4 regions of the Mesorhizobium sp. USDA 4413 genome follow, and region 2 is predicted to be linked to each of the others. Evidence: riboswitches for the same ligand, from Rfam matches in the RefSeq annotation. Region 2 holds a riboswitch; each other region holds the start of a gene.
What was found. Region 2 has a riboswitch for cobalamin ahead of ACVMIM_RS25525 (DUF1636 family protein). Riboswitches for the same ligand answer to the same signal wherever they lie in the genome.
Positions count from the first base shown of each region.

Region 1 (2,192 bases), 2.6 Mb from region 2:
GAATGCGAGCCATGACCTGATGTTCGCATCCAGTGCCGTCTCCATACGCAAGTCGATCGGCACATGCAGCATCGAGCACGAAGGCGCGATCTCGACTCGGTCCAAGGGCCAGCCCGCGACGATCGGCTTGATGCCGTCGAGAATGGCAGTGAGGTTCGCGCGCCAGACGTTGCGGCCGTTGACCAAGCCAAGCGAAAGCACCAGGTCCTTAGGCGCGAGCCGACCAGCCGTCTCCAACTGTTCGGGAGCACGCGAGAGATCAAGATGCAGGCCCGCCACAGGCAGCGATATCGCCGTCTCGAGATTGTCTCCCAACGGCCCGAAATAGGTACCCAGCATGATCTTCAGCTCGGGCGCGGCCTTCGACAGCTGCCCATAGGCAAATTCAAGTGCAGCTCGTTCGTTCGGGTTTAGGTCGAGCACAAGCGCTGGTTCATCGATCTGCACCCAATCGGCTCCCGAGAATTTCAGCCTCCGCAGGAGTTGCTCGTAGACGGGAAGAAGCCGCGGCAGGAGCGCCAGGGGATTGAAACCTTCGGAGGGCGACTTCGCCAGCTTGAGAAAAGTGACCGGTCCAAGGATGACCGGGCGTGTATGAATGCCCAGGGCTTTAGCCTCGATGAAGTAATCAACCGGTTTGGTCGACGAGAGTGTGAATGCCTGATCGTCGTCAAGTTCTGGCACAATGTAATGATAGTTGGTGTCGAACCATTTGGTCATTTCCATCGCAGTTAGGGTAGGGCAAGCCGCACGCTCCCGGCCAGAGTCGCAATTCCCCGTCTGACCTTGGTTGCCGCGTGCCATGGCGAAATAGGTATCGAGCGGGACCTCGCCGCCATTCCATTCGTAGCGGGACGGCACGGCGCCGACCATGGCGGCGGTGTCGAGTACATGGTCGTAGAGCGAAAAATCGTTCGATGGGATTTTCGACACACCGCGATCGCGCTGCTCCTCCCAGCTCGCGGCACGGAGCGCCTTTGCCGTCGCGAGAAGGTCGGCAGCGCAAGATTTTCCTGACCAATAGCTTTCTAGCGAGAATTTCAATTCTCGCCTGCGACCGATACGCGGCAAACCAAGCGTTGCTACAGGAATTTGCTGAGAGAGAGTCATGCGATACCCCGATGGTTGGGGCGTGGGGGACAACGAAGGCGCCAGTAGGCCGGTACGAACGCCGGGCTGCAGCGGCCACCGAGACACCCCGCCCGTGGACAAAAGTTGCCGTGGCAGGTCTCCTGGCTCGGGGGTCATAGCCTCTACCCGTCTTCCCGAGGCTGTTCGCCTCAGTGACATGAGTGGGGGTCGGCTCGCCTCTAACAGTTGCGGGGGCAGCGCCGGCATCGCACCGGCTTCCCTCTTAGCTCCGCTGCAGCAGCGCCGTACGGAGAACCATGGCTTGGACACAATCACAGCAGTCAGCTCTTTTGTCAACCTCGAATAAAGAAATCTTTATGTCATTATGTGAACGCGCTTGTACTGTCGGCGTGATTTCCAAGTCCGCAGAGGACGAACTTTTCGATCGTGAATACGTTTAATTCGGCACGCGGTAAGTGAGATTGGCTACGTGAAGCCAGACCTTGGCTGCTGCGGGTGACCGGCCAAATCGACAAATGGCGCGCTGTGCAGAACTGGGCCAAACGGCGGTTCAACGCGGCTGCGCAAGGGCTGTGAGCCCGGGCCTTGTCGGACCGATTGGGGCGCGAGGGCGGGGTGGCGCGCCAGCAGAACCGCGAGGCCCCTAAAGCAGCCCGGCCTGCTCGGCCTCACGGCGCAGGTTCTGGCGCGGACGAGGGCCGATCTGCTGGATCACCAGCCCGGCGGCCAGCGAACCGAGATCGCCGCAATCCTTGAGGCTGCGCCCGCTCGTGTAGCCGTAGAGGAAGCCGGCGGCATAAAGGTCACCGGCGCCGGTCGTGTCGACCAGTTCCTTGATCCTCGTCGCCTCGATGGTGACGGTTTCGTCGCCGCGCACGATCACCGAGCCTTTTTCGGAACGTGTGACGGCGGCTATTTTGCAATCCTTGCGGATGGCGGCGAGCGCCTCCTCGAAAGAAGCGGTCTGGTAGAGCGATTTGATCTCGTGACTGTTGGCAAAGACGATGTCGACGGTGCCCGACCGCATCAGCTCGAGGAACTCGTCGCGGTAGCGGTCGACGCAGAAGGAATCCGACAGCGTCATCGAAACCTCGCGGCCT
Region 1 covers NZ_JBVPRP010000001.1:2,582,290-2,584,481, forward strand. Annotated here, with positions in the region: partial or broken gene metE (5-methyltetrahydropteroyltriglutamate--homocysteine S-methyltransferase) at 1-1,110, opposite strand, end outside; cobalamin riboswitch at 1,206-1,406, opposite strand; gene ACVMIM_RS12415 (adenosine kinase) at 1,736-2,192, opposite strand, start outside.
Region 1: linked by a shared signal. The riboswitch ahead of metE (5-methyltetrahydropteroyltriglutamate--homocysteine S-methyltransferase) and the one ahead of ACVMIM_RS25525 (DUF1636 family protein) in region 2 are both predicted to bind cobalamin.

Region 2 (2,192 bases):
GCTCGTCGTCGTGATGGGTCTTGCGGTTTTCGATGTCGTCCTCCACCGCAAGGCCAAGACCGAGCAGCACGGAGGGGTCGACCTTGCCCTGGGCGGTCGGCACCACCTTGACGGCGCGCGCCACATGCTCGCCGATGACGGCATTGGCGCGCTCGGAGCCTGCCGCATCCATCAAATCGCTCTTCGATAAGATGATCAGGTCGGCGCAGGCGATCTGGTCCTCGAACACTTCTTCGACCGGGTCGTCATGGTCGAGGGAATCGTCGGCTGCGCGCTGCGCCTGCAGCGCGTCCATGTCGGAGGCGACGCGGCCGTCGGCCAATGCCGGGCCGTCGACCACGGCTACGACGCCGTCGACGGTGACGCGGCTCTTTACCGTCGGCCACTGGAAGGCCTGCACCAGCGGCTTCGGCAGAGCGAGGCCGGAGGTCTCGATCAGGATGTGGTCGACCTTCGGCGTGCGCGACAGGATTTGGTCAAGGGCAGGGACGAAATCGTCGGCGACGGTGCAGCAGATGCAGCCATTAGCGAGCTCGACGATGTTTTCCTCCGGACAGGCATCGACGCCGCAACCTTTAAGGATCTCGCCGTCGATGCCGACATCGCCGAACTCGTTGACGATGATCGCCAGCCGCTTGCCCCTGGCGTTTTCGAGCAAGTTGCGGATCAGCGTCGTCTTGCCGGCGCCGAGAAAGCCGGTGACGACGGTGCAGGGAACACGGGAAACGGAAGCGTTCATGTCAGTCCTTCAGCATGTCGAGGGGAGGGATGCGGGCAACCAGGCCGCGCTTGAGGGAATCGGGTCGGCCGCGCCAAGGGATCAGGCCGTCGGTCGAGGTAGCGAAGAGCTTTGCGCCGGCGACGAGATCGGCGCCGCTGGTCGTCTCCAGATCGCCGAAGACGTAACTCCAGCAGCCGTCGCGCAGCAGCGCTGCGCTTAGCCGGCGCTTGCAGTTGCCAAGGCATTCGACGGTGCGGATGTTGATCTTTTCGCCGGAAGCCGCCCGGCGCGTGCCCTCGGCCAGCAGCGCGCCGGCGCGCGGATGCGCGTCCGAGCCGGTCTCGTCACGGCAAGAGGAGCAGACGATGACGGTCACGCCGGCCAGCGCGTCGGGCTCGAACGAAATGTCCGAACTGTTTGCCGGGAAACTGCCGTTGCGATCCAAAACCAGGCTCCTTGCCCGGAAAACCCGCCGGGCATTCGGATACTTAAAGTCTCAGACGGCAGGTCTCCTGGCTCGCGGGTCGTTGCCTCAGATGCCGCCTTCCCGGGAACGTCCCAGTGGTTTTCGGCCAAGGCTCGTCGCTTACAGTTGCGGGGACAGCCGCGGATTTGGGTTTTGACCCGCACCGCATTCCCTCTTGGCTCCTCCCTTTGCCGGGAGAAGACCGTCTGCGGCGGATTTAGGCTTACGGCTAGGCGCCTGTCAACGCGCGGCTACGACACCTTGATGTCGGTCAGCGCCGGTCCGAGGTCGCCGGCCGGCGTCACTTCGATCGCCTCGAGGCCGAGCCAGGCCTGCATCTGCTTCAGTTCATCGAAAAGCTGGGCGGCGGTTTCGGGCGGCGCGCCTGCTTCGGCATAGGCGGCATGGACGCGCAGGACGCTCGCCGGCCGATCAGCCCTCAGATCGACACGGGCGACAATCCGGTCGCCAAGCAGGAAGGGCAGCACGTAATAGCCGTATTGGCGCTTTTCGGCCGGCGTGTAGATCTCGATGCGGTAGCGGAAGCCGAACAGCTTTTCGGTGCGCGTGCGTTCGAAAACCACGGGATCGAAGGGGGCGAGTAGGGCCCGCGCCTCTATCCGGCGCGGAACACGGGCGTCCTTGTGGAGATAGGCAGGCTTGTCCCAGCTCTCGACCTTCACCGGCAGCAATTCGCCGGTTTCGACCAGTTCCTCGATGCGGTCTTTCGTGTCTCCCGGCGCGAGACGGAAATAGTCGCGCAGGTCGCTATAGGTGGCGACGCCGTGGGCACGTGCCGAGATGCGCAGCAATTCGCGATGCGCGTCCTCGACCGACGGTACGGGGAGGTCGAGCACCGCCTGCGGCAAAACGCGCTCGGGCAGGTCGTAATAGCGTTCGAAGCCGCGCCGGTAGGCGGTGGTGATGCGTCCGGCCCAGAACAGCCATTCGAAAGCGTGCTTGGCCTCGCTCCAGCCCCACCAGCCGCCATTGCCCTTATGGCCC
Region 2 covers NZ_JBVPRP010000001.1:5,204,958-5,207,149, reverse strand. Annotated here, with positions in the region: gene cobW (cobalamin biosynthesis protein CobW) at 1-739, opposite strand, end outside; gene ACVMIM_RS25525 (DUF1636 family protein) at 741-1,166, opposite strand; cobalamin riboswitch at 1,207-1,409, opposite strand; gene ACVMIM_RS25520 (winged helix-turn-helix domain-containing protein) at 1,439-2,192, opposite strand, start outside.

Region 3 (2,192 bases), 1.7 Mb from region 2:
CAGGTAACCGCTTTCCCGGCGCTATTTCGCGCCGACGACCATGCCGCTCGTATGCAGCACCCAGCGGCGGCCGTCGCTGCGGAATTCGGTGAGCGACAGCGGCTCGATGTCGATTTTCCAGACCGCGGAGAGCGGCGCGCCCAGCACATGCACCATGGCGGCGCGGATCGGCACGGCATGGGTTAGCGCAACGGTGTGGCCGCTTGCGCCGGCCAGGCGCTCGATCAGCGCCTCGACACGGAGGGCGACCGCGGCAAGCGACTCGCCGCCGTGGGGTGCTGCGTCCGGATCGGAAAGCCAAGCCGCCATGCCTTCTGGATCTTCCGCCCGCACCTCCTCGAAACCTTTGCCGGCCCAGCGCCCGAAATCCTGCTCGGCAAGCAGCGGCTCGACGGTTGCCTCGAGGCCGAGCGCGTCGGACGTCTGGCGCGCTGCAAGCGCCGGGCTTGTCCAGATGCGATCGGCGCGGCGCAGCGAAGCGGCCAGCGAGCCGGCGCGATCGAGGGCTCTCGGCTCCAGCGCTTCGTCGTTCGGAAACCGGCCCTTGCGCGTGGCCTGCGTCGCGCCGCTTGCGATCATCGTCAGGCGGGCGAGCATCCCAAAACTCCGTGGCCCAGTGAAATTTCGGCCGCGCGAAGCCGCCTTGGCCATTACATGTCGTTGACAGGCGAACGAAGTGCTGACAAGTGTTTTAGCGCTATACGGGATTGGAAGCCGGTGCGAATCCGGCACGGTCGCGCCACTGTGATCGGCACCAGCCGAAAGTCAGGCCTTATTCCGCAGCATTGTTCGATCAACGGGACGCAGTATCCCACGGGAGGTCAATATGTCCGACACCACCTTCGCCCCCAGCTACGGTCCGGTTGCGATTCCGGTTCGCGAGCTTTTGCCCTGGGCCATCTTCGCGGGCCTGATGCTGATGATGGCGATCTATTTCGTCGGTGCGGAAGAAGGCGCCACCTCGCTGATCCGCGGCACGGCGGTGCACGAATTCGTGCATGACGGCCGTCACCTGCTGGGCTTCCCCTGCCACTGAAGCGGTTCAGCATCGCTGAACCCGCTTTCGACAAAGGGTTCTTGGACATGGTTGGAAAACTTTTGCTGCGCGGCATGCTTGTCGGGCTGGTTGCGGGGATTCTGGCATTCGCCTTCGCCCGCGTCTATGGCGAGCCGCAGGTCGACAAGGCGATCGCCTTCGAGGAACAGCAGGCCCAGGCCGCCGGCGAGGCGCCGGAACCCGAGATGGTCAGCCGCGCCACGCAAGCCGGCATTGGCCTGGCGACAGGCGTGCTGGTCTATGGCGCCGCCCTCGGCGGACTGTTCTCGCTGGTCTTCGCCTATGCTTATGGCCGCCTGGGCTCGCTCAGTCCGCGCGGCACTTCGGCGCTCATCGCGCTGCTCGGCTTCCTTGCCGTGATCGTGGTTCCCAGCCTGAAATACCCCGCGAACCCGCCGGCGGTCGGCAATGCCGAGACCATCGGCTACCGCACCGAGCTGTTCTTCATCATGATCGTGGTCTCGATCGCGGCGATGGTGGCGGCGGTCGGGCTGGCGCAGCGGCTATGGAACCGGCTCGGCGCCTGGAACGCCTCGATCGTCGCGGGCCTCGCTTTCCTCGTCGTCTTCGCGCTGGTGAAGGCGGCCCTGCCCGACATTAATGAAGTGCCGGAGAACTTCTCGGCGACGGTGCTCTGGCAGTTCCGCATCGCCTCGCTCGGCATCCAACTGGTGCTGTGGACCGTCGTCGGGCTCGGCTTCGGCGCTGTTGCCGAGCGGGTGGTCGCAGTGCGCGACCAGCGCAGCAGAACACGCCGCTACGCCTGAAATCCGATGCGTTGGCTGCCATGGTCTCATGCCCTGGCGGCCAATTTCTTTTTGGCGACCACCCTGCTGGTCATTCTGGCCACATCCGCGCAAGCGCATAACGGGTCCTCGGCCCCGCCTCCCCCCGGCATCCAGATCCCCAGCCTGACCCACGGCCAGATGGCGGTGATCGCGCGCTATCGCGGCGATATCCTGGACCTTGCCCAGCGCCAGACCGCGACCGATCCGACCTTCAGACGGCTCTATAATCACGGCAATCTGCAGTTCACCTACTGCCTCTGGGGCCTGATGCCGAGCAGCCTTAGCGACGAGGAAAGCCCGTTCAACGAATGCAGCCACGCCTATCTCGCCACCGCCAAGGCGCTGCT
Region 3 covers NZ_JBVPRP010000001.1:3,490,149-3,492,340, reverse strand. Annotated here, with positions in the region: gene ACVMIM_RS16815 (histidine phosphatase family protein) at 22-597, opposite strand; adenosylcobalamin (AdoCbl) riboswitch at 683-826, shown strand; gene ACVMIM_RS16810 (CbtB domain-containing protein) at 827-1,036, shown strand; gene ACVMIM_RS16805 (CbtA family protein) at 1,084-1,824, shown strand; gene ACVMIM_RS16800 (hypothetical protein) at 1,831-2,192, shown strand, end outside.
Region 3: linked by a shared signal. The riboswitch ahead of ACVMIM_RS16810 (CbtB domain-containing protein) and the one ahead of ACVMIM_RS25525 (DUF1636 family protein) in region 2 are both predicted to bind cobalamin.

Region 4 (2,192 bases), 2.2 Mb from region 2:
CCGGTCTCGCTCTTCGCGCCAGTGCCCGGGTAAAGCGGCATCTGGTGCGTCGAGCAATAGAGCACCGACGGATCGTCCCAGAAGATGTCCTGCGTGCCGTTGCCGTGATGGACGTCCCAGTCGACGATGGCGACGCGCTCGGCGTGGTGCTTCTTCTGCGCGTAACGGGCGGCGATGGCCGCCGTGTTGAACAGACAGAAACCCATCGGCGTGGTCTTTTCAGCATGATGGCCCGGCGGGCGGGCGGCGACGAAGACATTGGCGGCACGGCCCTCGAAGACATCGTCGACGGCAGCGTTGGCCGCGCCGATCGCCGTCACCACGGCCTGCCAGCTTTTGGGGCTGGCGCTGGTATCGGCATCGATCGAGACGATGCCGCTCTCAGGAATCGCCGCGCGCACACGCTCGACGAAGTTCTCGGGGTGCGCGTAAAGGATCGTCGCCTCGTCGCCCTCGGGCGCCTTGACGCGCTCGAGCGCCGAAAACGCCTCGTCGTCGAGCACGCGCTCGATGGCGCGCAGGCGGTCGGGCCGCTCGGGGTGGCCGGGCGGCGTGAGGTGTTCGAGGAAGATCGGGTGCGTGTAGAGACGGGTGGCCATGGCGCCTAATCTAGGCACCCGCGGCGTGGATGACCATGTTTGAAAAGCCGAATGGCTGGGGAAAATTGCGTCAGCCCGTGTGTCGCTGGCGCCATTGGCGCAGCCCAGGCTTCGCGGTAAGGTCATCCCGCTGCCTGGTGCCCGCGACGCGGGAGAATCGGGAACACGGTTGAACTCCGTGGCGTGCCCAACGCTGTGAGGGGGACCGCGCCGGCAAACGCCACTGTCTCAGACGGGAAGGCGCCGGAGCGGGACGATCCCGAGCCAGAAGACCGGCCCGGCAGACATGGTCGCCCGCTTGGTCAGGCGGGTGACTGCTTGTCGCAAGGGGAAAAGCGATGACGGCAGCAGCGATCGCCGCGAGCGGCGACGACTTTGACCAATTGGCGCGCGACGCGGTCTACCGGGCGATATTCACCAGGCGTGACGTGCGCAGCCATTTTGTCCCCGACGATCTCGACGACCATGTGCTGGCGCGCCTGCTCACCGCCGCGCACCATGCGCCATCGGTCGGCTATATGCAGCCGTGGAATTTCATCGTCATCCGCGACATGGCAAGGCGGCGGCAGGTGTGCGACCTGTTCCTCGCCGCGCGCGAGCAGGAACTGCCGGCGATCGAGGCGGAGCGGCAGGCGCTGTACCGCAAGCTGAAGCTTGAAGGCATCTGCGAAAGCGCGCTTAACCTCTGCATCACCTGCGACCGGCAGCGCTCGAAGGACTCGCCGCTCGGGCGCTGGCACAATCCGGAGATGGATCTCTATAGCACCGTATGCGCGGTGCAGAATTTCTGGCTGGCGGCACGCGCCGAGGATGTCGGCGTCGGCTGGGTGAGCATCATCGAGACGGAGGCGCTGAAGCGGCTGTTGTCGATCCCCGAGCATGTCACGCCGATCGCCTATCTGTGCGTCGGCCGCGTCTCGCAATTCGCGCCGAAGCCGGACCTCGAGGCGCATGGTTGGGGCAAGCGCCTGCCGCTGCCCGAACTGGTCATGAGCGAGACTTTCAGCGGCGCAGGCGAGGCGCCGCTGAAATCGGCGATCGCAAGGCTTGGCGGCGCGCCGAAGCTCTGATCAGGCCGCCGATCAAGCGGCCCGGGGCGTATCCCAGCGCGAGCCGCCGAAGGAGCCCAGCGCCTTGTCGCGCAGTTCCCTGAATTTGGACGAGGCCTCGGCGAGCCGGCGGTCCCATTCTGGATTCGGCGCCTGCCCCTCGATCGCCTCAAAATAGACCTGCATCAAGGACGCGATTGCAAAAGGCTCGATGAAGGCGGCCTTGAAGGCCCAGGCAAAGACGATGGCAAGCACGAAGGCCCAGCCGGCCAATTGTCCGGGCATGACCCAGAGGATCGCGGCGGCGGGCGCCAACATCAACAGGAAGATGACGAAGGACACGCCCCACATGATCACCGCCAGCCAGACGGCATTCTTGACCATGTGCTTGCCGTTCTGCGCATAGAGCACGACGCCTTGCCGCGCCGTCTCGAAAGGCGAGTTCGAATTGATGCGGATGTTGTAGCCGAGAATGATCTCGTCGACATAGGTCAGCGAGATGCGGATGACGGTGTTGATGAAGCTGACCAGCCCGCTCAAACCC
Region 4 covers NZ_JBVPRP010000001.1:2,992,775-2,994,966, reverse strand. Annotated here, with positions in the region: gene ACVMIM_RS14350 (histone deacetylase family protein) at 1-599, opposite strand, end outside; cobalamin riboswitch at 717-895, shown strand; gene bluB (5,6-dimethylbenzimidazole synthase) at 938-1,669, shown strand; gene ACVMIM_RS14340 (hypothetical protein) at 1,682-2,192, opposite strand, start outside.
Region 4: linked by a shared signal. The riboswitch ahead of bluB (5,6-dimethylbenzimidazole synthase) and the one ahead of ACVMIM_RS25525 (DUF1636 family protein) in region 2 are both predicted to bind cobalamin.